3 regions of the Priestia sp. BR_2 genome follow, and region 3 is predicted to be linked to each of the others. Evidence: predicted binding sites of a transcription regulator. Region 3 holds the regulator's gene; each other region holds the start of a gene.
What was found. The regulator Rex, encoded in region 3, represses fermentation and respiration genes when NADH is low (regulators of the CRP and FNR family bind a similar motif). The targets are predictions, from matches to a motif close to TTGTGAAATATTTCACAA.
Positions count from the first base shown of each region.

Region 1: a site for Rex is predicted at 4,105-4,122, ahead of RB298_RS10985 (nitrate/nitrite transporter). Genes of this name have one in related genera too.
Region 2: a site for Rex is predicted at 3,950-3,967, ahead of RB298_RS05340 (TorD/DmsD family molecular chaperone). Genes of this name have one in related genera too.

Region 1 covers NZ_JAVFHM010000188.1:136,659-146,799, reverse strand. The annotation lists gene RB298_RS11000 (glycoside hydrolase family 38 N-terminal domain-containing protein) at 1-844, shown strand, start outside; gene RB298_RS10995 (DUF6953 family protein) at 1,523-1,759, opposite strand; gene RB298_RS10990 (YwiC-like family protein) at 1,887-2,480, opposite strand; gene RB298_RS10985 (nitrate/nitrite transporter) at 2,533-4,047, opposite strand; gene RB298_RS10980 (response regulator transcription factor) at 4,202-4,849, opposite strand; gene RB298_RS10975 (sensor histidine kinase) at 4,846-5,925, opposite strand; gene RB298_RS10970 (GAF domain-containing protein) at 5,922-6,386, opposite strand; gene narI (respiratory nitrate reductase subunit gamma) at 6,439-7,131, opposite strand; gene narJ (nitrate reductase molybdenum cofactor assembly chaperone) at 7,118-7,696, opposite strand; gene narH (nitrate reductase subunit beta) at 7,689-9,224, opposite strand; gene RB298_RS10950 (nitrate reductase subunit alpha) at 9,214-10,141, opposite strand, start outside.
Region 2 covers NZ_JAVFHM010000139.1:29,395-39,535, forward strand. The annotation lists gene RB298_RS05335 (efflux RND transporter permease subunit) at 1-2,978, shown strand, start outside; gene RB298_RS05340 (TorD/DmsD family molecular chaperone) at 3,062-3,739, opposite strand; gene moaA (GTP 3',8-cyclase MoaA) at 4,083-5,087, shown strand; gene mobA (molybdenum cofactor guanylyltransferase) at 5,210-5,854, opposite strand; gene RB298_RS05355 (MFS transporter) at 6,041-7,276, shown strand; gene RB298_RS05360 (glutamine--tRNA ligase/YqeY domain fusion protein) at 7,442-9,160, opposite strand; gene RB298_RS05365 (DUF2164 domain-containing protein) at 9,434-9,688, shown strand; gene RB298_RS05370 (GNAT family N-acetyltransferase) at 9,737-10,141, shown strand, end outside.
Region 3 covers NZ_JAVFHM010000194.1:42,935-53,075, reverse strand. The annotation lists gene RB298_RS14760 (acetate/propionate family kinase) at 1-1,192, opposite strand, end outside; gene RB298_RS14755 (3-hydroxyacyl-CoA dehydrogenase family protein) at 1,189-2,061, opposite strand; gene RB298_RS14750 (AAA family ATPase) at 2,196-3,698, opposite strand; gene RB298_RS14745 (hypothetical protein) at 3,691-4,224, opposite strand; gene RB298_RS14740 (cell wall elongation regulator TseB-like domain-containing protein) at 4,483-5,001, opposite strand; gene RB298_RS14735 (amidohydrolase) at 5,033-6,334, opposite strand; gene RB298_RS14730 (redox-sensing transcriptional repressor Rex) at 6,309-6,974, opposite strand; gene dinG (ATP-dependent DNA helicase DinG) at 7,040-9,916, opposite strand; gene RB298_RS14720 (hypothetical protein) at 10,086-10,141, opposite strand, start outside.

The DNA.
Region 1 (10,141 bases), on a different contig from region 3:
GCTCGAATCCGACTTCTTCCGGATCGAATGGGAAATGAACAACGGCATTACGTCGTGGATCGATAAGACACGCTCGGCGGACCTGTTGGACGGCGAACGCGAGCACGGGGCATTCACCCCTCTCTACGAGGTTACGCCGGCACAGGATGAGTTTAATCCATCCGAAATATGCTCGACCCGCCGCCGCATGGGACGCAACCGGAAGGGCACCAACGTCCAGCGGGATGCCGGGCGCTTAACCCGGGCGACCGTGCTGGACAACGGACCGCTGTTTGCCCTGGTCGAGCTGGTGTTCGACGTGAAGGGGCTCAGCTACTATGCCCTCCACATCAAGATGTTTGCCAACCAGCCTCGTGTCGAGGTGTCCGTCCGCTTCCACAAGGACAGCGTTTGGCTGCCGGAAAATGTCTATGTGGCCCTGCCGTTCTCGCTGGGGACGGAAGCCGAGTTATACGCCGAAAAAGCCGGATGCCATGTCCGGCCTTGGAAGGATCAAATTCCTGGAAGCTGCCTCGATTACACCAGCGTGCAGGAGGGAATCTTCTGGCACTCGGCTAAAGACCGGGAAGCGTTGACCCTGTCCATGACAGACACGCCGCTCGTACAGCTCGGAACGCTGGAGCACGGGCCGCGCCAGCTTCACACCATGCAGCCGGCGGACAGCCGTCCTTCCACGTATGCCTGGATATTAACGAACTACTGGGAGACCAATTTCAAGGCTACGCTCGGCGGCTTCTACGAGTTCCGCTATGCGGTAGAACGCCATCGCCAGCTGGACCCCCAGCAAACGGCGAAGACGCTGCACGCCTCGACCGGACAATTCACGATCCATCGGATCCATTGATTCATGATGAGAACAGCTGCCCCATAAATAAGTAGGGTTGTTCACTTGACGGACGGTTCGTCAGATTAAAAAATGTGTCAAATGAAGTAATGACGGTGCTCAGGATATTATCCTTGCACCGCCATTTCTTGCTTTTCGGTTCGTTGCCGCCTTGAGCAGATTATCGGCAAGTGAAAGCCATCCCGGCATCTTCGATGGTTGAAAACAGCGTCTGGACTTTCTTCTGTAATTTCGCCTTGTGCTTGACAACCGCTTTACCACAGACGAACGTATAGCGGTTGGCATTGGCTTCGATCTTGGTACCGTTGACAAAATAGTGTTCCAACCGTTTCTTTCGTAAATGATAGGCAACACTTTCATTTTACCAAGAGACGGTTTTTTTCGTATGCTAATTAAAGTGAGGGATCTGCACAACGTAGCGGAGAGGACGAAACGATTCCGGACAAGCGAGAGCGGTCGCCTTTGTCCCCGAATTTCATCCTTGCTTAGAACCGTTCCAAGAAATTTGGGGGCAACAGCGATGGGAGGAACGATTCGTACTCGGAGCGCCTCCTAACAGAAAAAGAGAGCATCCCGCCAGATCTAAGATCTTTTGGGGCACCCTCGCTCTCATTAATATAAGGATGTGGCCTGCCGATCCGGCCTCTCCCGTCTTTTGATTATTCGGTTATAGCGGGATTACGTCCAGGCCCACATGAATCCGTCGCGATCCCAGGCAATCCGGCCGCCATGCAGTTTGCGGAAGGCCTTCTTCACGTCCTTGGACAGCGAAGCATTTCCATTCTCGTTCACGAAGACAAATTCTTCCCCGAAGTTCTCGCGTACATAACGGATGGCTTCCGTCTGATACAAATTGCCCGTAAACCGGATTTCCTCCACCATCCATTCGGCCACCTGCTGTGCTGTATATGCCATATTTGCATTCTTCCCTTCTGTATCCATTCCCTTATTATAACAGAATGGACGACAGAGTCGATTCGCATGGAAGCCGACCGAAGGCAGCCGTGCAATTTCGCCGTCGCGATAGCGAAAGCAGGTTACATCAAGATCCATGCCCGAGGAATATCGGCAGAATCAGCATCACCGAATGATACATGATGGCATATGCCGTCCAGCGCCTGTTTTTCCGCTCCCGAAATACGGATTTGACAAAGAATACGGTTCCCGTGAAATATAGGAAATTCAGAGCAACAACAGCAGCTAGCAGCTGATCGAAGCCTCCTCCTCCCAGCATGTATGCAGCGGCGCCTCCGGTACAGAACAGCAGGATCGCACAAATATCGTTCAGCAGCGCACGCTCCGCTTTGCGGAGGACATGCCAGACATTAACCATGATCAGCACGAGGAGGACCGGCGCAAACCAGAGCATCGACGGCTTGAGAACAAGTACCGGAACCAGAAACACGGCGGCAACAAGAGCATAAACGGTCCCCCAGGATATCCAGGTTTTGCGTTTGGCCGGGGTCTTTAAGGATTGCAGAAACGGATAGGACGCCATATATAGAAACAACCACGCCAAAAACAGCGGAAGGTGCAGAAGGGCCGGCTTGGCAGCCACCATTCCGATGAAATAAGGTACAGAGACCATGGCCCAGCCTCCATGCTCCCGCGGAATCACAATCCTCGTCTTTTTCATGCCTCTCTCCCTCTCCATCCATCAACTCGCACCGACAACGATTCATCTCTTGTCAGCCGCTCGAAGCATTGCCGGACGAATGGTATGTAATATCGCTAAAGGTACCTACATAATGAATGATGTCGCCGGATTCGTCCCTTACGGCATTAATGGTCAACAGCTCCAAATATTCCTCCCCGTTTTTCCTGCGGTTCCAAATCTCCCCCTGCCAGCTTCCGCGTTCCATGATTTCAGACCACATTGCGCGATAAAACGCCGGCGATTGCCTTCCGGACTTCAGCACGCTCGGATTTTTGCCGAGCACTTCCTCCTCCGAGTATCCCGTTAGCTTCGTGAATGCCGGATTGACGGCACTGATCCTTCCGCTTGGATCCGTTACCAGAATCCCTTGGCCGGTGGAGTTAAACACCTCGGATTGCACGGCAAGTTTGTCCTGGTAGTACATCCATACCACAACGACGAAGCTCGCAAGCGCAACCTGCGACAAAGCCATGAAGCCGATGGAATACTGCCCCGTAACCGAATGGATAAAGGAAAGCAGCAGCGGCGGAAAGAAACCGCCAAGACCGCCCATCATGGACACGATGCCATTCACGATGCCCGCCTGCTTGTTGAAATAAAGGGGCACGAGTTTGAAAATGACCCCGTTGCCGAGACCCGCACCAACGGCTATGGTTAAGCAGCCGGCCGTATACAAGCCGATGGACGGGGAGAATGCCAACAGGATAGCCGCAGCCGTCAGCCCCAGGAATACGCCCATTAATAAGAACAGCGGTTTAAATCGATCTGCAAGCCAGCCGCCGACGGGACGCAAAAAAGTCGCGATCATGATGAACCCGGCCGTCCGCATCCCGGCATCCACCTTGGCCAGCTCAAAATGAGAAACCAGGAAGTTCGGCAAGTACACCGTAAAGGCTACGAACGAACCGAAGGTAATGAAATAAAAAAGCGAGAAAAACCACAGTTTTTCATTCTTATATACACCCTTGATCTGTTCCATGACCGGTGTTTTCACCTTGATTTCTTTGCGGTCGCCTAAAAAAACATTGAATAATGCAAATATCAGCAGCAGGATCAAATACAGCTGGACGGTTTTTGACCATCCGATCCCCGTTGCGATGACCGGTGCGGCAAATGTCGTAATGGCTGTACCGATGTTGCCCATGCCGTAGATCCCATTGACCAGTCCCAGCTTCTCTTTTGCATAGTATTTCGGCAATGAGGTCACGCCCACCGAGAACACGGCCCCACCGATCCCAAGGAACAAGCCGCCGATGACCAGATGCGTAAAGGATGAAGCCACGCTGATAAAATAGACCGGAAACAGCAGCAGGATGAAGCTGGATATAAAAACAATTCGTGCTCCGACCACGTTGGCGTAATAGCCGAGCGGTATCCGCAGAACCGAGCCCAGGACCACCGGAATGGCCGTCAGAATGGCGATCCGGTCTGCCGGAATGGCGATATCTTCTCTTATGAACGGCAGGAGCGCGGAGATGATGACCCATACCATAAAACCAAGCACCAGATTCATTGTTTGCAGCGGAAGCTGCAGCTTTTTGATCATTCCCATCACCTTTTCCAAAGCGTAATGAATGGCATATTGATCCCCAGCTCCTATTGTACGTGCACCTATTCACAATGCGAATAGGGAAGTTCCCTGAATCTCTCCGGGGAACTTCCCTATTCCTTACCGCAATCACCCTGCTTATGCGCCATAATTAAAAATCCAGCAGTTTTTTCTTCAGCGCATATTCCACTAACTCCGGGCGGCTCTTCAATTTCAGCTTTTCCATGATTTTGGCCTTGTGCGCTTCCACCGTTTTGACCGATACAAATAGTTTTTCCGCGATTTCCTTGTTGCCATAGCCCTTCGCGATCAGCGGCAGGATTTCAATCTCCCGTTGGGACAGACTGTTGAACGGATCCTGCTCCGCGCTCTCGCTGTCTTTCTTGATAAATTCCCGGACCAGGGACGTGGCCATCTGGGGGTGGATGTAGGTTCCTCCCTTATGGACCATGCGGATGGCCGAAATCAATTCATCATCCGGCGCATTTTTGAGCACGTAACCCGAAGCCCCGTTCTTCAAAACATGGAACAGGTAATCGTCATCGTCATACATGGTCAGGATCAAAATTTTCGTTTCCGGAAATTCGCTGCTGATCTTGCCTGTGGCAATCAATCCGCTCTCGCCGGGAGGCATGCTTAAATCCATCAACAGCACATGCGGCCGGTGCTTGGCCACCATGGCGTATGCCTCGATGCCGTCTGCCGCCGTCGCGACGACCTCCATATCCTCTTGGTAATTCAGAATCATGGAAAATCCGCTGCGGACCACGGCATGATCATCCGCGATCACAATTTTCATGTTCCCCTCACCTCCGCCTTGCCGTTGCTCGTAAGCGGGATCTTCAGCTGAACCGTCGTCCCCTCGCCGGGAGCGGAAACCAAAGTAAACTGGCCACCGACGAGCTCAGCGCGTTCGCGCATTCCGTACAGCCCGAGTCCGGTTCCCTTGGCTTCGTCAATGATCATGTTAAATCCGGCGCCATCGTCCCGGACGGTTAACTGAAGGCAGCCGTTCTCCTCGCATAATCGGACATGAACCTCGTCCGTTCCCGAATATTTCAAGGCATTTAACACCGCTTCCTGGCAAACCCGGTACACCACCGTTTCAATCTCGCTGCCATAGCGGGCCGCCGCCAACTCGGCAGAGAATTCAACCAGCATGCCGTAATTCTTCCCGATCCATTTGAAATGGGAGCGGAAGGCAGCCTCCAGCCCCAAATCATCGAGGGAAGCGGGCCGGAGCTCGACCGACAAATGCCGGATATCATCCAGCAGCCTCGTTAAAGACGCCTCGGTCTGGTGCAGCTTCTTGAGCACATCCTCGCCCACATTCATATATTTAACGACGCGCAGGTCGACCAGCGAGCTTAAGAGCTCCTGAGCCACGCTATCGTGCAGCTCGCGCGAGATCCGCTTGCGCTCGTCCTCCTGTGCCTTGATGACGTATTTCAGCATATTCGTCCGCTGCAGCATTTCCTGCGTTTTCTGCTGCTTCGTCAGATCGAGGAGCATCATCACCCGGATGCCGCGGGCTTCATCGATGGTATGGTAACTGGCCGCATAAGGAACAATTCCTTCGGACCGCGTCTTCAGATAGACTTGGAACGACGAGAATTCTCCATCCGGATAATCCAGATAGCATTTGGAGCAGGAGATGAGATCCTGTTCGTCGGTGTACCCTTCGCAGGTCTGGCAGAAGGACCCGTCCTGTCCGGAGTGCATCCTCTCGATCACTTCAATGTCAAGGATATTCTCCGCAGCCGGATTCATCGCGACCACGCTGCCGTCCTCGTCCATAAAAAAAATGGCTTCCATGCTATTCTGATACATGTTTCTCAGCAATTCGCTCAGATGCTCATCCGTCATTTGAATCACGGCCGTGGTACCTCCTTGGCATAAAAAGCGCCAAATTCCGTCCCTATACCTTCCTGAAAAGACGCAAAGGCCTTGTGATCCAGCATGTTCTCCTTACGGTATCCCACAAGCAAAACCCCCATGACGCGCGTGCCTTCCCACAGCGGTATGGCACCGAGGCTCTTCAGCTGCTCTGCAACGATAATCGGATAATTATACAAGTCCCTTGATTCAATATCCGCATTCACATTCGGGATCAGCATCGGTTTCCCGGTCTTAAACACCATGCCGGCGATGCCCTTGCCGGAATGCAGCACGATGCGCTTGTACCTCTCGTTGATGTTTCCCGAGGCATACTGCCAGGTCAATACAAATCGGTCTTCAGCCGGCTGCACCAATGCCATGGACACGAAATCGAAATGAAACCGGGTCCGAAGCTTATCCATTTCACGTTGGTAATCATAGATCGGCTGATTCTTCATCCCCATTACTCCTCTGACGTAGAAAAGAAGGCTAAAGAAGCCTTCTCTCGTCCTACGACTCAAATTTGCGGTGCTTTCTATACAGGATATATCTTCTGCCCACATAATTCAACGGAACACTCCACACATGGACCAGACGGGTAAACGGCCACAAACCGAAAATACCAAATCCCGCAAGAATGTGAATTTTGAACGACAGCGGCACATCCTCCATCAGCGAAGCCTCCGGTCGGAACATAAACAGTCCGCGGAACCAGACCGAGACCGTTTCCCGATAATTGAATTCCGGCTGCACCGCGTTTGTGACCAGCGTGCTGTACATCCCCATGAAGACGATAAACAGCAGGAGGACATTGACCACCATATCGGAAGCGGTGCTGAGTTTTCGGACATTTCGGATGGCAAACCGTCTGGCGGTCAACAAGATCATGCCCCCCAGCGTTAAAAAGCCGAACGCGCTTCCGATATACACCGCGCCGATATGGTACATATGGTCGCTGACGCCGAGCGACTCCATCCAGGATTGGGGGATGGCCAGGCCGGCCACGTGTCCCCCGATAACCGGAATGATGCCAAGATGGAACATGAGGCTGCCCAGCTTGAGATGTTTTTTCTCGATAAACTCGCTGGATTTTGCCGTCCAGTTAAACTGGTCCGTACGATAACGGTAAATATGACCGACGATAAATACAACGATGCATACATAGGGGAAAATGACCCACAAAAATTGATCAATCATGTTCATGAGCGGCAGCCTCCTGACTGAGACACGCCTTGAACGTGCCGCGAAGCCCTTGAACGAGATAAGCATACGGGCTGTTATACTTCTCCAAGGCTTTCAGCAGATGATAGGTGCCGTCTTCCATGACGGCCATCATCAAATTCAGGCTCTCCGCGGCTTCCTTCTCGCGGCCCTGCCAGGGCGCCGCGTACAAAAACTCGCACATCAGCGGAAGATAATCCGACAATTCCGAGCCTTCGATGCCAAGGCCAAACATCTCATACGTCTCCTTAAGCCTGGCGAGCATCTGCCCGCGTTCCCGGCCGTCCTCGAATTTGTAATAGGTCATATACAATGTGGATTTCGCCTGAAAGTCGAAGGTCTGGACATACAGCTCTTCAATCTCCTCCATGCTGTATTCATGCATGATCGTCCAATACGTTCTGACGGATTCATAGGCCGGATCGGCGGAGTCAAGCAGCTCCTCCATGACGGACGGATGGAAATCCAGCTTTTCCGGATACGTGAGCTGCTGAGCAAAAAAACCGAAAACATGTTTACAATCATGCAGCTTTCCGAGATTAATCACGCCAGATCCCTCCATAGAAATTTTCTTCGTACAGCTCCTTGCCGGTTTTGCCCTGCAGACCTTCCGGACCGCAGCCGCCGCAGCTCGCGCCGAATCCTTCAGAGCCCTGGGAACGGTAGACATCCATATGGCTTTCTTTATGGGAAGTCGGAACAACGAACCGGTCATCGTATTTCGCGATGGCAAGAAGCCGGTACATCTGCTTCATTTGATGGGCAGTCAGGCCGACCCGTGCCAGACGAGTCTCATCAAACTCGGCCCCCGACGATTGTGCGCGCATATAAGAACGCATCATCGCCATTCTTTGCAGGGCTTCCTTCACCGTGACCGTGTCGCCTGCCGTGAGCAGATTCGCGAGGTACTGGATCGGCGTGCGCATCTCCTCGATCGCCGGGAAAATCATGTCCGGATTCTCGATGGAATCCCTGCCTTCAAAATAGTTCATGATCGGGCTGAGCGGCGGCACGTACCATACCATCGGCAGCGTCCGGTACTCCGGATGAAGCGGGAAGGCCAGCTTGTATTCGATGGCGAGCTTATAGACCGGGGAGTTTTGGGCCGCCTCGATCCATTCCTCGGACAGTCCGTCTTTGCGCGCCTGCTCGATCACCGCCGGATCATGCGGATCAAGGAACAGGCTGCATTGCGCCTGATACAGATCCTTCTCATCCGGCGTCGAGGCTGCTTCCTGTACGCGGTCCGCGTCATAGAGCAGCACGCCCAAGTAACGGATACGTCCTGTGCAGGTTTCGGAGCATACCGTTGGCAGCCCTGCTTCGATTCTGGGGAAACAGAAGGTGCATTTCTCGGCCTTGTTCGTTTTCCAGTTGAAGTACACCTTTTTGTAAGGACAGCCGGTCATGCAGTACCGCCAGCCGCGGCAGGCCTCCTGATCCACCAGCACGATGCCGTCCTCGTCCCGCTTGTACATCGCACCCGACGGACAGGACGCCACGCAGCTCGGGTTCAGGCAGTGCTCGCACAGGCGGGGCAAATACATCATGAACGCCTGCTCAAAGTTGAATTTGATCTCTTCCTCGATCTTTTCGATATTCGGATCCTTCGGACCGGTCACGTGGGCGCCCGCCAGATCGTCTTCCCAGTTCGGGCCCCATTCCAGATTCATCGTTTCGCCGGTCACGGCCGATTTCGGGCGGGCCACCGGCTGATGTTTCTTCTCCCCGGCATTCGTCAGATGTTCATAGTTATACGTCCAGGACTCATAGTAGTCTTTCATTTCCGGCATGTCCGGATTGTAGAAAATTTTGCCGAGCGCGATTTTGGACAGCTTGCTGCCGGATTTCAGCTGCAGCTTGCCCTTTTTCAGCGTCCAGCCTCCCTTGTACTTCTCCTGGTCTTCCCAGCGGATCGGGTAGCCGACGCCCGGCTTCGTTTCCACGTTGTTGAACCACATGTATTCCGCGCCCGGACGGTTCGTCCAGGTGCTCTTGCAGGTGACGCTGCACGTATGGCAGCCGATGCATTTATCCAAATTCATGACCATGGCGACCTGCGCTTTAATCTTCAAGCCAATCCACCTCTTTCATTTTGCGGACAGCCACGTACACATCCCGCTGGTTGCCGATCGGTCCGTAGTAGTTGAATCCATAGCTGAGCTGGGCGTAGCCCCCGACCATCTGGGTCGGCTTCACATGGATTCTCGTCGGCGCGTTGTGGCTGCCGCCGCGATCCTTCGTGATTTCCGAGCCCGGCACGTTGATGTGTTTGTCCTGCGCGTGATACATGTACATCGTGCCTTTCGGCATCCGGTGGCTGACGACGGCGCGGGCGGTGACGACCCCGTTGCGGTTGTATACTTCCAGCCAGTCGTTGTCCTGGATGTCGTTTGCCGCCGCGTCGTCATTGTTGATCCATACCGTCGGGCCGCCGCGGAACAGCGTCAGCATGTGCAGGTTATCCTGATACGTGCTGTGAATGTTCCATTTGCCGTGCGGCGTCAAATAGCGGAGCACCAGCGTATCCTTGCCCCCGGTAATCTGCTTGTCGCGCGGGCCGAACACCATCGGCGGAAGCGTCGGTTTATACACCGGCAGCGCTTCGCCGAACTGCAGGAAGATTTCGTGGTCGATATAAAAATGCTGCCTGCCGGTCAGCGTGCGGAACGGCACGAGCCGCTCGATGTTCGTCGTGAACGGCGAGTATCTTCTTCCCATTTTGTTCGAGCCGCTGAACACCGGCGTCGGAATGACTTCCCGCGGCTGGGCCGTGATGCTCTGGAACGTGATGCGCTCCGCCACGCGGTCCGCGGAAATATCCTTCAGCTGCACGCCGGTATCCTGCTCCGCCGATTCCCATGCCCGCTGCGCTACTCTTCCATTCGTAGCCGAAGACAGATTCAGAATGGCATCCGCCGCATGTCTTGCGGTATGAAGCTTCGGCAGGCCATTTTTGATGGAGTCGTCATAATAAGTTCCGTTCAAGCGC
Region 2 (10,141 bases), on a different contig from region 3:
TAACCTCCACTTCCATGGAGAACGCAGCGAATGTCATGGTTGAGTTTGATTATGGTAGTGATCTGGACAACGCTACGGCGGCTGTTCGCGAAGCCATCAACGAGGTAAAGCTGCCTGACGACGCCCAGAAACCTACCATATCCAAATTCAGCATGAGCTCCATGCCGGTTGTCTCGTTAAGCATTGCTAACAAGGACAACATGGAATTGGATGAATTGACCCGCATTACGGAGAATGACATCGTTCCCGAGCTGGAGGATTTGGACGGGGTTGCTTCCATCCAGGTAGCCGGCCAATTCGTGAATGAGGTACAGCTTAAGTTTAACCAGGACAAAATGAGCGAGCTTGGCCTGACCGAGGATACCGTCAAAGGTATCGTGCAAGGTTCGGCGCTGTACGCTCCGCTCGGCATGTTCGAAATGGAAAAGTCCCAAAAAGCCGTTGCCGTTGATGGCGGCATCATCGGCATCGACGATCTGAAGAATATCGCTATTCCGGTCATTCCGGGTGGAGGCGGGGCGGATGCGTCTGCCGGTGCCGGTGCTCCGAATGCCGGTGCAGGCCAGCAGCAACAGCCGCCTGGCGATGCTGCAGGGGCCGGCCAGCAAGCCGTGCCTGGTGCTGGCGGTGCTGGTGCTGGCGCTGGTGGACAAAATAGTGCTCCTGGTATGCCAACCGGCATTCCAACCGTCAAACTGAGCGAGATTGCCAAAATTGAAGTGATCGGCTCCTCGGAATCCATCTCCCGCACCAACGGGAAGGAATCGATCGGTATTCAAATCGTAAAAGCAAACGATGCCAACACGGTTGACGTCGTGAACCAAGTCAAAGACAAGGCCGAAGAATTGAGAGGCCTGTATCCTGGCATGGATCTGACGATCATGCTGGACCAAGGCAAGCCGATTGAGGACTCTGTCCATACGATGCTTTCCAAGGCATTATTCGGTGCGTTGTTCGCCGTTCTGATTATTATGGTCTTCCTGCGCAACATCCGTTCGACGATTATTTCCATCATTTCGATCCCGCTGTCCCTGCTGATTGCGGTTCTGTGCCTGAAGCAAATGGATATCACCCTGAACATGATGTCGCTCGGTGCCATGACCGTTGCCATCGGCCGGGTTGTCGATGACTCCATCGTGGTTATCGAGAATATTTACCGGCGCATGTCCCTCTCGACCGAGAAATTGAAGGGCCGAGAGCTCATCAGCGCCGCTACGCGCGAAATGTTTGTGCCGATCATGTCCTCCACCATCGTGACCATTGCGGTATTCCTGCCGCTTACATTGGTCAGCGGCATGGTAGGAGAGCTGTTCATGCCGTTTGCATTGACGATGGTGTTTGCCCTGCTTGCTTCCCTGGTCGTGGCGATTACGCTCGTACCTGCCATGGCGCACAGCCTGTTCCGCAAAGGCTTGAAGAACACACATGATCATGAAGAGAAGCCGGGTGCCATGGCCCGCGGCTATCGCTCCATCTTGAAATGGACCTTGAATCACAAAGCGATTACCTTCCTGGCAGCCATCGTGCTGCTCGTTGGAAGCTTGTTCTTGACCAAGTACCTGGGCGTAAGCTTTATTCCGGAACAGGAAGACAAATACGCGATGGTCACCTATTCACCTGAGCCTGGCGTAATGCTGGAGGATGTTGAGGATCGAGCCTTAAAAGCCGAGAAGCTGATCCTGGATCAACCAGGCGTGCAATCGATGCAATACTCCATCGGCGGAAGCAATCCGCTGGGCATGGGCTCCGCCAATTCAGGATTGTTCTACGTTATGTATGATCCGGACACGAAAAACTTCGAAGACGTCAAAAAGACGCTCATCGAAGATCTTGCCAAGGAAGTGCCGGACGGCACTTGGTCCAATATGGACATGGCAGCCGGCGCCTTTGGCGGCAGCCAGCTGACGGTGAACGTCTTCGGCGACTCGCTGGAGCAGATCAAGCCGGTGGCCGATCAAATCGCAGAGCTTGCGAACAAGGATACCGCGACGTTTGAAAATGCGGAAACCAGCTTGTCCGAAGCGTTTGAGCAGTACACGCTGGTAGCCGATCAAGAGAAGCTCAGCTCACTGGGCCTGACGGCCGGACAGCTGGCCATGAAGCTGGCTCCGGTACGGGAACGTCCGGTCTTGACCGAAGTCAAGATCGAAGACAAAACCTACAATGTTTACATTGAAGCGGACAGCAAAACCTATAAGAGCATTAAGGAAATCGAGAACGAAACCGTGACCTCCCCGCTCGGCATCGAAGTACCGATCAAGGATGTGGCCAAGGTGGAAAAAGGAACCACTCCGGATTCCATTACGCGCATCGACGGTAAAATGGTTGTGAGTGTCACAGCCGACATCCTGTCCAGCGACGTAGGCTCGGCTTCGACCAACCTGGAGACCGAAGTGAACAAGCTTGAGCTTCCAGACGGCGTATCCGTCCAATTCGGAGGCGTCACCGAGCAAATTAACGAAACCTTCGGACAGCTCGGGCTCGCCATGCTGGCAGCCATCGCTATCGTATACTTTGTACTCGTGGTTACGTTTGGCGGGGGACTCGCTCCATTCGCCATCCTGTTCTCGCTGCCGTTCATTGTCATCGGCGCTATCATAGGCCTGCTCGTCACGGGCGAAACACTGAACGTGTCTGCACTGATGGGCGTGCTCATGCTGATCGGTATCGTGGTGACGAACGCGATCGTGTTGATCGACCGCGTGATCCATATGGAACGCGAAGGAATGAGCACGCGCGAAGCCTTGCTCGAAGCCGGCGCTACCCGTCTTCGTCCGATTCTGATGACGGCTCTGGCAACCATCGGCGCGCTCCTGCCTCTCGTATTCGGCTGGGAGAGCAGCGCAGGCATTATCTCGAAAGGACTCGGCATCACGGTTATCGGCGGTCTGATCAGTTCCACGCTGCTGACGCTCGTGGTTGTACCAATCGTATACGAGTTCCTGATGAAGTTCAGCAAGAAAAGAATCGAAGATTAATTAGAACACCAAACGCCCCGGCCCTCCTAATTCAAGGAGGCCGGGGCGTTGTTCTGTTTGGTGACAATGATATGATTCTGGCGCTAATGCACCAGCATGGCTTCCTTGGAATGCTTCCAGGTCTTCAGCATGTTCAGATCCTGCGCGAGGAATTCCTCCAACAGGCTGAATAACGACTGGTATAGCGGACTTTGCGTGGACCCCTTCAGTTCCTTGCAGAGGGATGGCACCCATGACAACAGATGCTCCTCCAGAAACTTCTCTTGTACCTCCATTAATTGCAACATGCTATCTTCACAATACGTATTGTTCAGCATACGGTCATGAAGCAGCGTCATAAATTCCAGTTCAATGGCTATATGATCGTCCGCTTCGCCATGCAGTTTATTAAAGGCAACACCGGCGGATGCATAACACTCGGCCAAATCCTGAGCGCATCCATCCTTCGTATAATGGGATTCCGCGGCCTGGCGAGGTTTGGACTGCTGAAGCAGCCGGCGGTATTCCGCCCTCTCATATTCGCAAATCCGAACCAATTCCTCAGGCGAGCGTCCGCATAAATATTTCATCAGGTCCGTACCGGCCTTCGAACACTCCGCCGCCTTGCTAATTCCGCTCCCGCGGCTCCATTCCGCAATCATAGACAAGCTGGGCCAATTGCCCAAAAAATCAATCAGCAGCTCGTAGACCGTCCCCCGGTTTTCAAGCCACCTGTGACAGACGTCAGGCACCTCCAAAGTTTGAACAGGTGATATCGCCATATCGAACCTCCTATTGGTAACCTTTCTTGTTGGATGTGATATCCTTGACAGTATATCTTAGATGAACGTCTAATGAAAGCAGTTTGAAATGATTTCCGAAAATTTCGGAAAAACCAGGAAACTTTCGGAAATCTAGAATGTCACTACTCGCTTTCAAGGGGAGAAAGCTTTGGTCCACAGGTTCAATATACAGGATTTAGAAAGCGTTTTCTGTGATACTTCTCACAAATCCTTGAACTTATCCGTGCGGCTTGTCCCGCTGACATGACCCTTACAATGCATTGACTCCTGTTCGGGGAATGGCTACAATGTGACCATGCACGCTAGTAAAAGGGGGATTTCCATGATCGAACCGCTTAAAGATTCCTTCGGTCGTGTCCATGATTATATTCGAATCTCGGTGACGGATCGGTGCAATCTTCGTTGTGTATATTGTATGCCGGAAGAAGGGATGGAATTCCAACCTCACGATCAGATAATGAGCTATGAAGAGATCGCCGCGATCATGCGCGTTCTGGCCCCCATGGGCGTCTCCAAAGTACGCCTTACCGGCGGCGAGCCGCTTGTGCGCAAGGATCTGGAAACCTTGGTCCATCAGATTGCTTCCATTGAAGGAATTCAAGATATATCCCTCACCACCAACGGGATCATGCTCCCATCCAAGGCCCGCCTGCTGAAGGAAGCGGGACTCACCCGCATCAACATCAGCCTGGATTCGCTCCAGGAAGAGCGTTACGCTCGCATCACGCGCGGCGGCCGGGTGCATAAAGTGCTGGAAGGCATTGAAGCCGCCTATGAAGCCGGCCTGAATCCGATCAAGCTGAACATGGTGTTAATGAAGGGCTTCAATGAGGACGAGATTCGCGACTTTATCGCCCTGACGCTTGATCGTCCCCTTCATGTCCGCTTTATTGAATACATGCCGATCGGCCAAGCATCCGATACCTGGCGGGATTCGTACCTGCCGCTGAGCCGAGTAGCCGAAGTGTGCCAAGAGGCCGGCTGGGCCATTCAAGAAGAGCAGGGCCCTTCCGGCAACGGTCCTTCGCGCAATATGAAGGTGGTTGGAGCAACGGGAACGTTCGGTTTGATCCATCCGGTCAGCGATCATTTCTGCGATTCCTGCAACCGGCTCAGGCTGACGGCCGACGGCCATATCAAGGCTTGCCTATATTGGTCGGACGAATTTAACGTGCGCCGCGTCATCGATGACCCCTCGGCGGTGGCGAACCTGTTCCGCAAAGCGCTCGGCGCCAAGCCGCTGAACCATGAAATGGCGCTCGCGCTGGAGAAAAAGGCCCAAAGCCATACTCCTACGGCCCGGCGCATGTCGCAGATCGGCGGATGAGCTTTTGCTCAGCGCATGAGAGCAGAATCAGCATAACCAAAGCAAACCGCCTTTATATACTAGAAAGCCCCGCCAAGCATTCGAATGGCGGGGCTATTTTTATAGGATGCGTGCAGGGACGATCATTCTTCCGTATTCAGCAGACCGCCTGCAGCCTCGTAATCCACGGGCGTATTCATGTTAAATAAGATTCGGCGCGGATCAAGGCCGGTAACCTCCGCTAATTCCTCCTCATTCGCAAAGACGGCATTCAGCTCCTGCACCCACTCCACCATGCGGAGCTGCCCCCGGATCAGCCTGCGCTCAAGGCTTTCCGCGGTCTCTCTGCGATACGCTGCCAGCAGCGGGTGCATCCTTCCTTCCACGACCGGGATTACGGCCTCAGCCGTGTCCTGCTTGTTCGCCAGATCCAGCAGCCCCTGGAGAAACCGCTCGTGGATATAAGGCATATCGCAAGCTGCGACCAGATTCCATGTGCTCCGGGAAGACTTCAGGGCGGCGTGAAGGCCCGCCATCGGACCTTGTCCGACATAAAGGTCGGGGACGCATTCCAAGCCGAGGAATTGATAAGGTTCCGGGTCATTGGCAGACAGGATCACCCTTCCGCTGACTTTGTCCAGCGCGTGGACCGTCCGTTCAATCAAACTCATCCCCTCCATGGGCAGCAGCGCCTTGTTTCTCCCCATTCTCCGGGAGGCTCCTCCAGCAAGGGCGATGCCCGTCACTTGACCCGATGGCAGACGAACATCTTGGGAGTGAACGCCCATATGCTCCACCAGCCTTTCTTCGTTATAAAAAATCGGATTCAGTTTATAGGTTAATATCCAGAATAATGGAAAATCATTTAAAAGATGGTTTGTATCCCTTTTCAATGCGTGATACATTGAAAGGAAAGCGGCTTTTTTCTTATACCGCGATTATGGATTGTATTCGGTTTGAAAGGAATGACCTACTTGCGGAATATGGACAATGCTCAACCTTCGCTGACATCGCTCAAGCTGTTCAACTTCTTCATTTACGGAACCATGGTCATCTTCACCGGTTTCTTCCAGTTGTATTTGCAAGATATCGGCATGAGCAAAATCGAAATCGGCAGCCTGATGGCGATTGCGCCATTTGTGTCCATCTTCGCCAATCCGTTCTGGGGATTCTGGAGTGACCGGGCGGCCAACATCAAACGCGTGCTGCTGATCATGATGACCGGTACGCTGCTGCTGGTTCAGCTTGTTTTTCAGGCGAATACCTATGCAATGATATACATGACGATGATTTTCTTTTATTTTTTCCAGACGCCGATGTTCTCGCAGACGAATTCGCTCATTCTGACCTATATTGATGGAACCCAGCAAAAGTTCGGCTCGTTCCGGCTGTGGGGCTCGCTCGGATGGGCGCTGACGGCCATCGCTGCCGGGCCTGTCATCGACCGGCTCGGCTCGGGACGCATCGCCATCGTGTTCTCGATCATGCTGCTGGTGGCGGCCGTGTTCATGTTTACGCTGCCCTCCATTCAGAAAACGGCTGCATCGGCATCGGTCAACCTCAGGGGACTCAGCAGGCTGTTCCTGAACTCCTATTTCGTCTGGTTCATCCTGTTAGGCATCATGGTATCCATCCCGAACACGGCGAACAATACCTTTATGTCCCTATACATTCTGGAGCTGGGCGGGTCCAAGCAGACGGTCGGCCTCGCCATCTTCTTCTCATCGATATTCGAAGTGCTGGTCTTCATTCTGTTTGACCGCTTCCTGAAGCGGAAAATCAACGTCCTGGTCGGCTGCCTGACGATTGTCAGCCTGCTCTTCGCACTCCGCTGGCTGCTTATGGCCGAAGCCAACAGCCCGCTGGAGGTCGCCTTCATTCAGCTGCTGCACTGCGTTACCTTCGGCGGCTACTTCTATGTCGGCGTTCAGCTGACGATGCTGTTTGTTCCGACGCCGTACCGCGCCTCCGGCCAAGCGATCTATACCTTAAGCTGGAGCGGCATATCCGGTGTCATCGGCGGCCTTGCCGGCGGCTGGATGTTCCAGAACTTCGGGGCGCAGGCCATGTACCGGACCGGTACGATGCTCGCCATCGTGGGTGCCATCGGCTTTGGCTGGATGTGGTATAACCTCCGCAGGCACGGATACCAGCCGCTGCACCCGGACGATCCCGAAGAGGACGAGATCGAGGAGTACGCTGCGAGTTAACGCGAAGTTATCTCCCGTACGATTTCACTTCCAAGATGATATCACCGTAAATATAACAAGACTCGAATGAATCCTGGAACGGAATCTTCGAGTCTTGTTTACGTTTAGGGGCCAGGTCGACCTGATCAGCGCCTACCCGTGCCCTTTTTTTATTCTCTGGCTTGTTTAGTTCTTCGGAAGCTGGAACGAGCTCTTCAGGGAAACCACGCGGTTAAATACCGGACGTCCTGGCTGCGAATACTTCGAGTCGACGTTGAAATATCCGTGGCGGAAGAACTGGAACTTGTCCTGCGGCGCAACATCCTTCATATTCGGCTCCACGAAGCCTTGTACGATTTGCAGCGAATTTGGATTGATGTCGTCCAAGAAGGACTTCTCGGCAGCTGCCTCCTCCGCTTCGCCTGCAACCTCGTGCACCAATTCCGCTTCTTCGTCTTCGTCCTTGAACAGCGGCTCGAACAGACGGAATTCGGCAGGCACGGCCTGCGTGGCCTCCACCCAGTGAATCGTCCCTTTCACCTTGCGTCCGGTAAAGCCGCTGCCGCTCTTCGTCTCCGGATCGTATGTGCAGTGAATCTCGACGACCTTGCCGTTCTCGTCTTTGATCACGTCATTGCACTTAATGAAATACGCATGCTTCAACCGGACCTCATTGCCCGGGAACAAGCGGAAATATTTGCTCGGCGGATCTTCCATGAAATCCTCTTGCTCAATGTAAATCTCGCGCGAGAACGGAATCTGGCGGATCCCCATCTCCGGATTCTCCGTGTTGTTCTCGGCATCCAGCCATTCGACCTGACCTTCAGGGTAGTTCGTAATGACCACCTTCAGCGGGTCCAGCACGGCCATCGTGCGGGGCGCCTTCAGCTTCAGGTCTTCACGGATAAAGTGCTCCATCACTTGGCGGTCCACCGTGCCGTATGCCTTCGAAATTCCCGTCTCGAACACGAAATTGCGAATGGCTTCCGGCGTATAGCCCAGACGGCGAAGTCCGGAGATCGTCGGCATGCGAGGGTCGTCCCAGCCGTCTACGATGTTCTCGTCCACGAGCTGCTTCAGCTTGCGTTTGCTGGTGACCGTCTGCGCCACGTTCAGACGCCCGAATTCGTACTGACGCGGCGTGCTGTCCATCTCGCATTCCGCCACGACCCAATCATAGAACGGGCGCTGATCTTCAAACTCCAGGGAGCACAGGGAATGCGTAACCCCTTCGATGGCATCCTCCAACGGATGGGCAAAAGCATACATCGGATAGATGCACCACTTATCCCCTGTATTGTGATGATGCGCGTGGGAGATCCGGTAGATGACCGGATCCCGCAGATTGATATTCGGGGAAGCCATATCGATCTTGGCGCGCAGCACGCGTTCGCCGTTGGCGAATTCCCCTTTGCGCATCCGCTCGAACAGATCCAGGTTCTCTTCCACGCTGCGGTCCCGGTATGGACTGTTCTGTCCAGGCTCGGTCAAGGTTCCGCGCGTTTCGCGGATTTGGTCAGCGGACTGGTCGTCCACGTAAGCCTTCCCTTTCTTAATCAACAGCACCGCGCGATTGTACATCTCTTCAAAATAATCGGACGCGAACCGCAGCTCTTCCCAATCGAAGCCAAGCCACTTCACGTCTTCCTTGATGGAGTTCACGTACTCGATGTCTTCCTTCACCGGGTTCGTGTCATCAAACCGCAAGTGTGTCCGTCCGCCGAATTCATCGGCCAGCGTAAAATTGATCCAAATGGCCTTGGCATGTCCAATATGCAGGTAACCGTTCGGCTCCGGCGGGAAACGGGTAACGATCTCCTTGACTTTACCGGACTTCAGGTCTTCGGTAATAACATTCTTTATGAAATTGGAGGGGGTGCCCCGATGGTTCTCCACGTTGATCAACCTTTCGTCCTGTAATTTCTGTCTATCTCCTGTATAAACGTGTTTCTCTTAAATATACCTGTAATGACGCGATTGTTCAAGGAATTCGGCACTCCCGCGCAGTAAGCCCGCGACTTGGGACAGGGGGGCCGGCAGGCAATAACTACAAGTCCTCAACCTGTTTGCAGAGGCTCCTCCCTTAGCCGGATATAGCGGCGAAAATCATTTTGACGGGGGCTTTTTAATAGGGTAGCATGGAGAGAAAAACAGTTGAAGGAGGCCGGCGATCATCTTATGAAGCCCAGCAAATTTCCAAAGGAACAGCGCGAACAGCTGATTGAATTGGTGCAGGAATACTTTGAAACGGAACGCGGCGAAACCCTCGGAAATCTGGCCGCAGAGAGTGTTCTTGATTTTTTCGTGGAGACCTTGGGGCCTCATCTATACAATCAAGCGCTCAGCGACTGCCGAACGGTTGTCAATCAGCGCATGATTTCCCTGGAAGAAGATATTTACGCATTGGAGCAAAAAGTGAAGCGAACTCGTTAGAGGTACATATACTTTATACTTCGCAATGGAGAACAAAGGAGATACCGTATGTTTGGATACACATTGGACGATCATGTTGAATTGCGCCCGCTTGCCATCGAACATGCACGGGCGATGTTCGAGATTACCGACCGGTCGCGTGACCGTCTCCGCAAGTGGCTTCCGTGGGTGGATGCCGTCACCGAGGTTAACGATACCCTCAACTATATCAAGGGTGCCATGAAGCAAGCAGCCGACAATGGCGGCTTCTCGGCAGGCATTTGGGTGCGCGAGGAGCTGGCGGGCACGATCTCGTTTCACGAGATCGATTGGAACAACCGCTCGGTCGGCATCGGCTACTGGCTGGATCAGCATTTTACGGGGCAAGGCCTGATGACAAGCGCGTGCCGCGCGTTCACGGATCACGCGCTGATGCGCATGGGCCTGAACCGGGTGGAGATTCGATGCGCAACG
Region 3 (10,141 bases):
GAACGATACGATGCGTATCCCGCGCGATAACCAATTCTTCATTGGTAGGGATCACGAGTACCTCAACCTTCGAGTTCGCCGCGGAAATACGGCGCGGCTCGCCGGATCGAATGCTGTTCAGCTCCTCATCCAATTCTACTCCGAGATAGGTAAGCTGCTCAAGCACTCTTTGACGAAGAACGATCGAATTCTCGCCGACGCCCGCCGTAAATACGATGACATCCACGCCATTCATGGCGGCAGCATAAGAACCGATGTATTTACGGACACGATACTCGTACATTTCAAAAGCTAATGTGGAGTTCGGATCGCCTTTTTCCATGCCTTCCGTGATCTCGCGCATATCGCTGCTGATTCCGGAAATCGCCAGCAAGCCGCTGTGCTTGTTCAGCATGGAGTTCACTTCATTTACGGTAAGCTCTTCCTTATTCATGACAAACGGCACGATCGCAGGATCCAAATCACCGCTGCGCGTACCCATCATGAGTCCTTCCAGCGGCGTCATGCCCATGGAAGTATCGATGGACTTGCCGCCTTTTACCGCTGTGAGGGAAGCCCCGTTCCCGATATGGCAGGTAATGATCTTCAGATCCTCCAGCGGACGGTTCAGGAATTCTGCCGCCGCCTGGCTGACATAGGCATGGGAAGTACCGTGCGCACCGTAACGACGTACTTTATACTTATTATAAAGTACTCTCGGAATAGCGTACAGGTACGATTTCTCCGGCATGGTCTGATGGAACGCCGTATCAAACACAACGACCTGCGGAACGCCAGGCATATTGGTTTCTGCGGCTTTGATCCCCATCATCGAGGCCGGATTGTGCAGCGGAGCCAGATCGAACAAGCGGCGGATTTCCGCTTTGGCGTCACTGTCTACGAGAGCGGACTCTTTAAAAGATTCCCCGCCATGCACCACGCGATGCCCTACGGCCTGAATGCTTTCGATGGAATCGATCACGCCGTGCTCCTCGTTTGTCAGCATGCCAAGCACTTTGCGGATCGCGGTAGTATGCTCCAGAATCTCGCTGACTTCGGTTACGTCCTGTTTTCCTGTCGGCTTATGCGTCAGAATCGAGGAATCCATGCCGATCCGTTCAACCAATCCTTTGGCCAGCACGGATTCATCCGTCATATCGTACAGTTGATACTTCAGCGAAGAACTGCCTGCATTAATTACGAGAATATTCATACCCGGTCACCATCCTTGTCGTACTTGAAAAAGCCTTCTCCGGTTTTAACGCCCAGTTGTCCTGCGCGAACCAATTTCTTCAAGACAATCGATGGACGGTATTTCAGTTCGCCGTACTCGCGGAACATGCGCTCCAGCGCGGCGAGAATGGAATCCAGGCCGAAACGGTCGGCCATTTCCAGCGGTCCGTGCTGGAAGTTATATCCGATTCTCATGGCGTCGTCGATATCTTCCGCGGAGGCTACGCCTTCTTGCAAGAGATGCATCGCTTCGTTGATCATGAGCGTGATCATGCGGGTGGTGACGAAACCTGGAGATTCATAGACCATGATGCCCTTTTTATCCGAAACTTCCTCAACAAAGCGTTTGGTTTCGTTAAACGTATGATCTGAAGTCTTCAAGCCGCGAATGATTTCAACGAGGTCGACCTTGGAAACGGGATGTATGAAGTGCATGCCAATAACACGCTCAGGATATTTGGTGGAGCTGGCGAGCTCCGTCAAACTAAGCGTGGATGTATTACTTGCTAATATTACGTGGCTTGGACAAACCTGATCCAGCTGTGTAAATACTTCTTTCTTTGCATCCAAGTCCTCTATGATCGTCTCAATTACCATATCGCAGGTGCTAAGCTCCGCAAAATGAGTTACTTTTTGAATCCGGTTCAGGATCAGTTTCTTCTCTGCCTGGGTAATTCCCCATTTCTCCAGTTGTTTATCTAGACTGGTCTCGATCATTCGGTATGAATAGTCCAGTTTCTCTGGAGTTTTCTCTACGAGCAGTACGTCAAGGCCCTTGGCTGCCAGCATCTCCGCAATGCCCTGCCCCATGGTCCCGCCGCCTACAACGCCGATTTTTTTGAAGTACATGGTTTCTACTCCACCCTTTCCTTATCTCTATACTTTAATTGTACCCCATTTGTCGAAAAATACATTTTAGAGCACAAAGTATAATAATATCTTAGCACGACAAAAAAGTAAAAAAAAATAACCAGCATAACAATTTATGCTGGTAAAAGCGCGTTTTCACGAAATTGACAACGAAATTGTTCTCCCGAGAGAATTTCTTCCTTCAACAGGATGTCAAGAGAATTGTCGAATATCGGCCGTTTCTGCTCCAAAAGAGTTTTGGTGCGATTCATCAGCTCTTCCAATATCACATTGTTCTCTTTCATCAGCTCTTCGGTAGTAACCATGTTCATGTTAACGATACCCAGCGACGTCAGACCCGACTTCATCATCGTCTCCACGATGTTCAGCGACTGCTCGAAGTCATTGCTGGAGCCCGTGCTTCGGCCCCCGTAATAGATCTCTTCGGCGGCCGCGCCGCCAAGAGCGATCATAATCTGCTCTTCCAGGAAGGTTTTTGTGTACAAATACTGTTCCTGCTGCGGATTATGGCGAACATAACCAAGCGCCTTGCCGCGCGGGCTGAGCGCGACTTGCTTCACGCTGCCTGGGCGCACCAGCTCTGCCATGATAGCATGTCCCAATTCGTGGATGGCAACACGCTTTTTCTCCTCCAAATTCGATTCACGGTCGGAACGCTCGCCCATCATGACCTTGTCAATCGCCATGGACAGATGACGCTGATGGATAAATTGTTCGTTCTCGCGCATCGTATAGATGGCGGCTTCGTTCATGACGCTCTCCAGCTGTGCACCCGAGAAGCCATAGGCTTCCTCTGCTATTTTTTCCAGGTCGACATCTTGATGCAGCGGCTTATTGCCCGCATGCAGGTTTAAGATATGCGTCCGGCCCTTCTTATCAGGCAGATCCACTTGAATATGGCGGTCGAATCGTCCTGGACGCAGCAGCGCGCTGTCCAGCATTTCTTTACGGTTCGTTGCGGCGATCACCAGAATGCGAGGCGTGTCCTGCGAATAGATGCCGTCCATTTCGGTCAGCAGCTGATTCAGCGTTTGATCGTACTCTCGCTGTTGGCCGCCTTCGCGTTTACCGCCGATGACGTCGATCTCATCGATGAAGATGATGGCATTTTGCTTGTTTTCTTTGGCCGCGCGGTTGCGGGCATCCTTGAACAAATCCCGGATACGCCCTGCACCGACGCCGACATACATCTCCACGAATTCACTGCCGGAAGCAGCGACAAATATAGAATCGGTATAATGGGCAGCGGCCTTGGCCATCAAGGTCTTCCCTGTTCCCGGAGGCCCTGTTAGAAGAATCCCCTTCAATGGACGTATGCCGAATTTCTTGATATCCTCGTGACGAATCAGAAAATCCAATGCTTCCCGCAGCTCCTGCTTAGCGTTATCCTGCCCGCCGATTTCCTCGAACGTCAGCTTGGCCGGGCCGCTCTTCTTCCGCTTTCGCTCATTTCCGGCACCAACCGCGATGCCGCCCTTCATCTTGGCTATAAACAGCAAGCCGCCTACGAGTCCTGCCGCTATTAAGAGAGGCACGATGTTCACGCCGACAAACACAAGGAATACCAACAAAACCGGAATGAAGCCTAACATGATTTCTTTTGCTAATTTAGGCATGGTTCCACACCTCCATTTTGCCAGGTTGACGCGGCAAGATTATAAATTTACCAGACTTGCCGTCCGACAAGCTGACATAGACATTGGTGTCATCGATCGTTGCTTTTGCTTTCAAATTCGGCGACTGGGCAGCCAGCTGCTCGAGCGATGATTGAATATCGGTATACTGTTTATTGTCCATCGCTTCGGCAACCGACAGCATCGCTTGCTCCCACCATTGATCCAATGCTTCCGAGGAATGGTCCTCCACCTGGATTCTCAATTCCCGCTTCCCGATCACGGACTTGCCTTCCTGCTTAATATGCTGAACCAAACCTTGTAAATTCGCATCCGGAGCCAAATCAAGATTCAAAGTCACGGTATCCTGTTTAATATCTATATGAGAACTTTTCACGCCATCGTATTGTGACACAACAGTTGCGAGCGGATTCTGCAAAGCCATCTGCCGATACAGAAACCAACCGCCAAAGAGGACCGATGCTGAGATCACGACAGTCAGCATGATAGGTACAATGCGCAGTTTCATGAAGTTCCTCCTTCAATTTCGATATGAAATTTTGTATAGCAATTGCAGCACAATAATACATATAACAACGATATATGGTGAGGCATGTAATTGATCTGCTCAATTCGTACAAGTACGAGTATATCATATCTTATATACTTTTTCATGCTTGTCTGTGAAAATATTTAGAACAGTTTTACCAATTTATTTCTGTATGCGCTTACATATTTATGTGCCAAAGAGGCATCCCTATGAGGGGACGCCTTTTCATTTGTTTTCTTATTGATTAGGAAGAATAATATCATTTCCGATGGCGTTTCCGTCTTGAAAACGATAGAATCGGTAACCGCGCTGACCGTTGTTTTCATATTGCAGCTGCCAGGCATACTCGCCTTCATACATTCCCGGCAGCAATCGCTTGATGACCGCACCCGGCATTTCGTTACGGATCTGGTCCCGCATCACGGCCTCTGACATGCCCGTATTCAATAACACCGACTGAACGGCATCTGTCCCTTCAACAGGAACGTTATCGTCCGTAAACTTCACCCAGACCATGCGGTCTTGATTGTCTTTATCTTTCCCGCTGACCACCCAATAGTTATTGTCCTCGCCCCATACCGATTTATAGGTCTTGTCGGACGAGACCAATTGGCCATGCTGTTTCGCTGCAAGGATCGCCATTCTTTCTTCATTCCACGTATCTTTCATAACATAGGAATAATAGAGCTGTAGGCCAAGCAATAATAGCAGGACGCCGGACACGCTCAGCAATATCCACTTCGTTTTTTTCTTCAAATCCGTCTTCCTCGCTCCCCTTGATTATTCCCTAGAGGGTTGTAAGACGCTCAAATGCACGCTGCGCTTCCCGGCGGATGCGTTCCTCGTCGAGAGTAAGGCTCGCGCCATTCTTCACCACCTGCTTGCCGTCAACCCATACATGCTCTACATCCTTCGCGCTGGCAGAGTAGATCGCGTGAGAAATATAGTCGGTCCGTGGAAGGAAATGCGCCTGATCCGTATTCAATGCGATCATATCGGCCTTCATCCCAACCGCGAGCATACCGATATCCTCAAGGAAAGCGGACTTGGCTCCGTATACCGTGCCCATTCGGAGCGCTTCGGAGGCCGGAATGGCCGTCGGATCCCCGCTTACTCCTTTATGGATCAGGGCAGCCAGCCGCATCTCTTCGAACATATCCAGGTTATTGTTGCTAGCAGGTCCGTCGGTACCGAGCGACACCGTTACGCCGGCTTTCAGCAGCGCTGGTACGCGGGCGACTCCGCTGGCAAGCTTCAAATTGCTTCCGGGATTATGCGATACGGCTACTTGATGCTTGGCCAAGACTTCGATTTCCTCATCGGTCAGATGAACGGCATGCGCAAGGAGCGTAGGACGGGAGAACATGCCCAGCTTCTCCAAATGGGCAACGGGGCGAAGCCCGTAATCCTTAACATTCTGAGCCACTTCAGTTTCCGTTTCGGACATATGGGTATGCAAAGGCAGGTTCAAGTCATGGGATGCTTGAACGAATTTTTCGATGAAATCCGGCGGGCAGGTATAAGGCGCGTGCGGCGAGATCATCGTCGTAATTCTGCCGTCAGCCTTGCCATGCCAATCCTTCGCGAATGCCACCGCCTCATCCAGCTTCTGCTGCTGTACCTCGGGCGGGCATAAACCGATTACGCCGCGCGTCAGGACGCCGCGCATTCCCGAGTCCTGGACAACCTTCGCGACCTGATCCATATGGTCATACATATCCACAAACGTCGTGGTTCCGCCCTTGATCATCTCCAGCACGGAGAGCGATGTGCCCCAATATACGTCGTCTGACGTGAATTTGGCTTCCATCGGCCACATTTTTTCCTGAAGCCATACCTGCAGCGCCAGATCGTCCCCATAGCCGCGAAGAAGCGACATGGCGGCATGTCCATGCGTGTTCACCAATCCGGGCAGGAAGAACAGATGGGTTCCGTCGATAATCTCTGTCCCCTCTTCCACGACGGGCTCCTCTTCGCCCAGGTACGTGATCCGGTCGTTCTCAACCACCAGGTATCCGCGAAGCACGGATTGGCCTTCCTCCAGTACTGCAAACGTTCCGTTCTTAACCATCCACTTCGTTGTTGTCATGTGCTGCATCCTCCTTGCCGTTATCCAAATAATAGGCCAAACTTTGCAAATCCGTTGTAAAATCAGCCGTATGAATCCGGATATGGGCTGGGGCTTTCAGGATGGTTGGCGCAAAGTTCAGAATCGCCTCGATCCCTGAGGCGATAAGCTGATTCGCGACGTTCTGCGCTTCGAAATCCGGAACGGTAATAATCCCGATTCGAATGCCGTGCTCATGAACCGTCTTCTCCAGCTCTTCCATCGGCTGTACGACCAAATTGTTAATTTTCATACCAACTTTGGGAGAATACGAATCGAAAATCGCCACAATCTTCATATTATCCTTCAGGAATGCATTGTAATTCGATAATGCATGTCCAAGATTACCGGCCCCGACCAATGCGACATTGATCTTCTGGTCCAGCTTCAGAATCTGGCGAATCTTCTCGATCAGATAAGAAACATCATATCCGATCCCTTTCCGTCCAAAATCACCGAAATACGCCAGGTCCTTACGAATTTGAGCAGGATTGAGGTCCAGCTTCTGTCCCAGCTCCTGGGAGGAAACCGTGGAAACCTCCCTCTTCTGAAGCTCATTCAAATAGCGCAAGTATACAGGTAATCTGCGGACCACGGCTTCCGAAATTTTTTCCGATTTCATGCATGCTCCCCCTAATAATAGGTTAATAACTACATCTTTTTTTGTTGATCGTGCTTGGTTTCACTTTATTCCGCTTGGTTTCCCGCGCTTGCCTCTTCCTGCAGCCATTCCGAAATTCGGGGAACGATCCCCTCTGTCGGCATATGCTCCATCTTCGGCCCCGGCAAGGAATATAAGAAATACTTCCCGTAATAGGATTCAATGACCCGGGTATCGTACACGATCACGATCCCTTTATCTTGTGCTGTTCGCACCAGACGCCCAAACCCCTGTTTGAAACGAATGACCGCTTGCGGAACCGAAAGCTTCATGAAGGGATTCTTCTTCTGCTGCTGCAGCAGTTCGCTCTTGGCCTCGACCAAGGGGTGATTCGGCGGCTGGAACGGCAGCCGGACGATGGCAAGACAAGTCAGCGCCTCGCCCGGGATGTCTACCCCTTCCCAGAAGGAGCTGGTGCCCAGCAGCACGGAAGCGCTGCTGTCCTGAAATCTTCGGATTAACTTGGTACGGCTGGTTCCGTCCATACCTTGTCCCAATACCGTGATGTCGCTTGATGCCAGCGCTTCTTTCAGCGGCTCGTGCACCTGGCGCAGCATCCGGTACGAAGTGAACAGGACGAGCATGCGGCCATGCGTAGCAACGGCCGTATCGGCCAAAGACTTCACGAGCGTATTCACAAAGAGTGCATCCCCGACCGATCCCTTCACGCTCGGAAAATCGCGCGGCACGACAAGAAGGGCCTGTTCCCTGTAATTAAACGGGGACGGGAGCTGAACCGTGTTCAGGTTCCCCGCTTCAGCCGCTTCCTGAAGACCCAGGTTTTCGATCATGAACTGAAACGATTTGTCCACCGACAAGGTTGCCGATGTCAGAATCACGCTTTGTTTCTTGTCAAAAAACAATTCCTTCAGATGAGCGCTCACGTCGACGGGCACGGCATACAACTGCAGCGATTTGCTGCGGAAATTGCCGTTCGCCTCCATCCAGTATACCGTGCCCTCATCGTTCAGGGCCATGAAGGAGCGCAGGTCTTCACGATGCGCGGCCAGGTCCTTAAATAGGCCCGATAGGTCGGTTAACAGGCTGTCCGCGCTGTAGTCATCCAAATCTTCCTTCATTTCGGCGATCAGCTTATCGCCCTTGCGCACGACATCGCCCAGCGTCAGATGAATTTGATGCTCCAGTTCGGCCATCGAATCCCAATCCTTCGGCTTCTTAAGCGGGGACAGGCGGAGCGAGAATTGGCCGGCATCTCCCGGAGAAGCGTCTCCGCGTTCCGGAAGCAGTCCGAACAATTGATCGCTGAGCCGATCCCAGTTCTCTTTTACGGTAATGAGGTCCGGATACAAACGGTCGATGACGGAAGACCATTCGACTGCCTTCTCGTGCGGCGAAGCTTGCAGCAGCTGGCGCAGAGCCGGGAGCTGCCCGCTTCGGCTGTCTTTGTACATACGGGTCAAGGTATGGACCACCGAAAAATACTTCATCTGCAAGCCAAGGTGCTTGCCGGCGACATCCTCAAGATGATGCGCTTCGTCGATGACGAGGCGCTCATAGCTTGGCAGCAGCTGATGATTCGCCTTCACGTCGGTGAACAGCTTCGAATGGTTCGTAATGACGACATCCGCGATGCCTGCTTCATGCTTGGCCCTGTGATAGTAGCATTTGCGGAACCAAGGGCAGGCGCGTCCGAGGCAAGAATCCGAATCGCTGGAGATGGTCTCCCAGAAATCCCCTCCGCGTCCGCCAAGGTTTAGCTCTTCATCATCCCCGTTCTCCGTCTGGGTCAGCCAGACCAGCATCTGGGCCGCCGTTATTACGTCTTCCTTCGGGGAATGAAAATCTCTTCTATTTATTTTATGTTCAAATTTTCTCAAACACAAATAATGTCCCCTGCCCTTGAAAATGGCCGCCTTAAAAGGAAAAGGAACAACCTGGGTGAGCAGGGGAATATCCCGGTCACGCAGCTGTTCTTGAAGGTTGATCGTATGCGTGCTCACCATAACCTTCTGTTCCTGCTTCACGCTTTGATAGATCGACGGCAGCAAATATCCAAGGGATTTGCCGGTTCCCGTGCCCGCTTCGATCAATAGATGTTTATTGTCATCCAGCGCCTGCATCACTTCCTGGAACATCATGTCCTGGGCATCCCTGCTCTCGTAATGAGGCAGCGTTTCCTTCAGGCGTTCACGAACATCGTTCATGTATTGCTCGAAGCTTACATCGGCCAAGGGGTTGGGCTCCGTCTCATCTCTGACAGGTGCTATATCGTTCCAATCATCCACCGCCAAGGCAAACTGGCGGTAGTACGTATGGGTGTCTCCCGCTTGTACGGCTCGGTGCTCCCTGTCGGAACGAATGCCGTCAAAGAACCAGGCCAAATCGCTGTCCTCGTCGGCAAACAGGTCGCTTAAACGCTGAATGGTGAGCAGCGGAAGCTCGTCGATCTCCTCCAAACATTTCAGCAGCGCATAGGCTGTGGCAAGCGCATCGCTGTCCGCCTGGTGCGGACGGTCATGCTCCAGGCCGAAATGAGAGGACACCATCCCGAGCTGGTAGGACGGGAGCGAGGGAAAGCATATTTTTAAGAAGTGCATCGTATCTAGAATACGGCCGCTGAACGGTAAATAGCCGCAGCGATCGAGCGCGTTTTGCAAAAAGTTAAAATCAAAAGCGACGTTATGTCCAACCAATACGACATCGTCGAGCATGGGCACAAGCTCCATCATCATTTCTTCCAATGACGGAGCATCCGCTACATCACTGTCGGAAATGCCGGTCAAACCGGTAATAAAAGGAGGGATCGGAATCCCGGGATTGACATAGGTGCCGTATACGCGGGATATGCTTCGATCCTCTTCGATGATGGCCAGTCCAACCTGAATGATTTCATCTGCAGACTGGTTGCCCGTGGTTTCAAAATCCAATACGGCAAATTTCATTTCGATAAAATCCCTTTCCTCCAGACTAATTAACAGCATACCAGAAGTTGCGGGTTTTGAACATTCCGGGTAAAAAATCCCCAGGCTTTCTGTACCGCTCCCGTACGCAAAAAGCGATGCCAAAGTCTCAAGGTGAGCTCTGGCATCGCTTCTTGTTGTGGCTTGATTTCTACAGCAAAGAGATCAATTGGCTGCCGTACTGGAGCTCACCGCGATTCTGCTTGC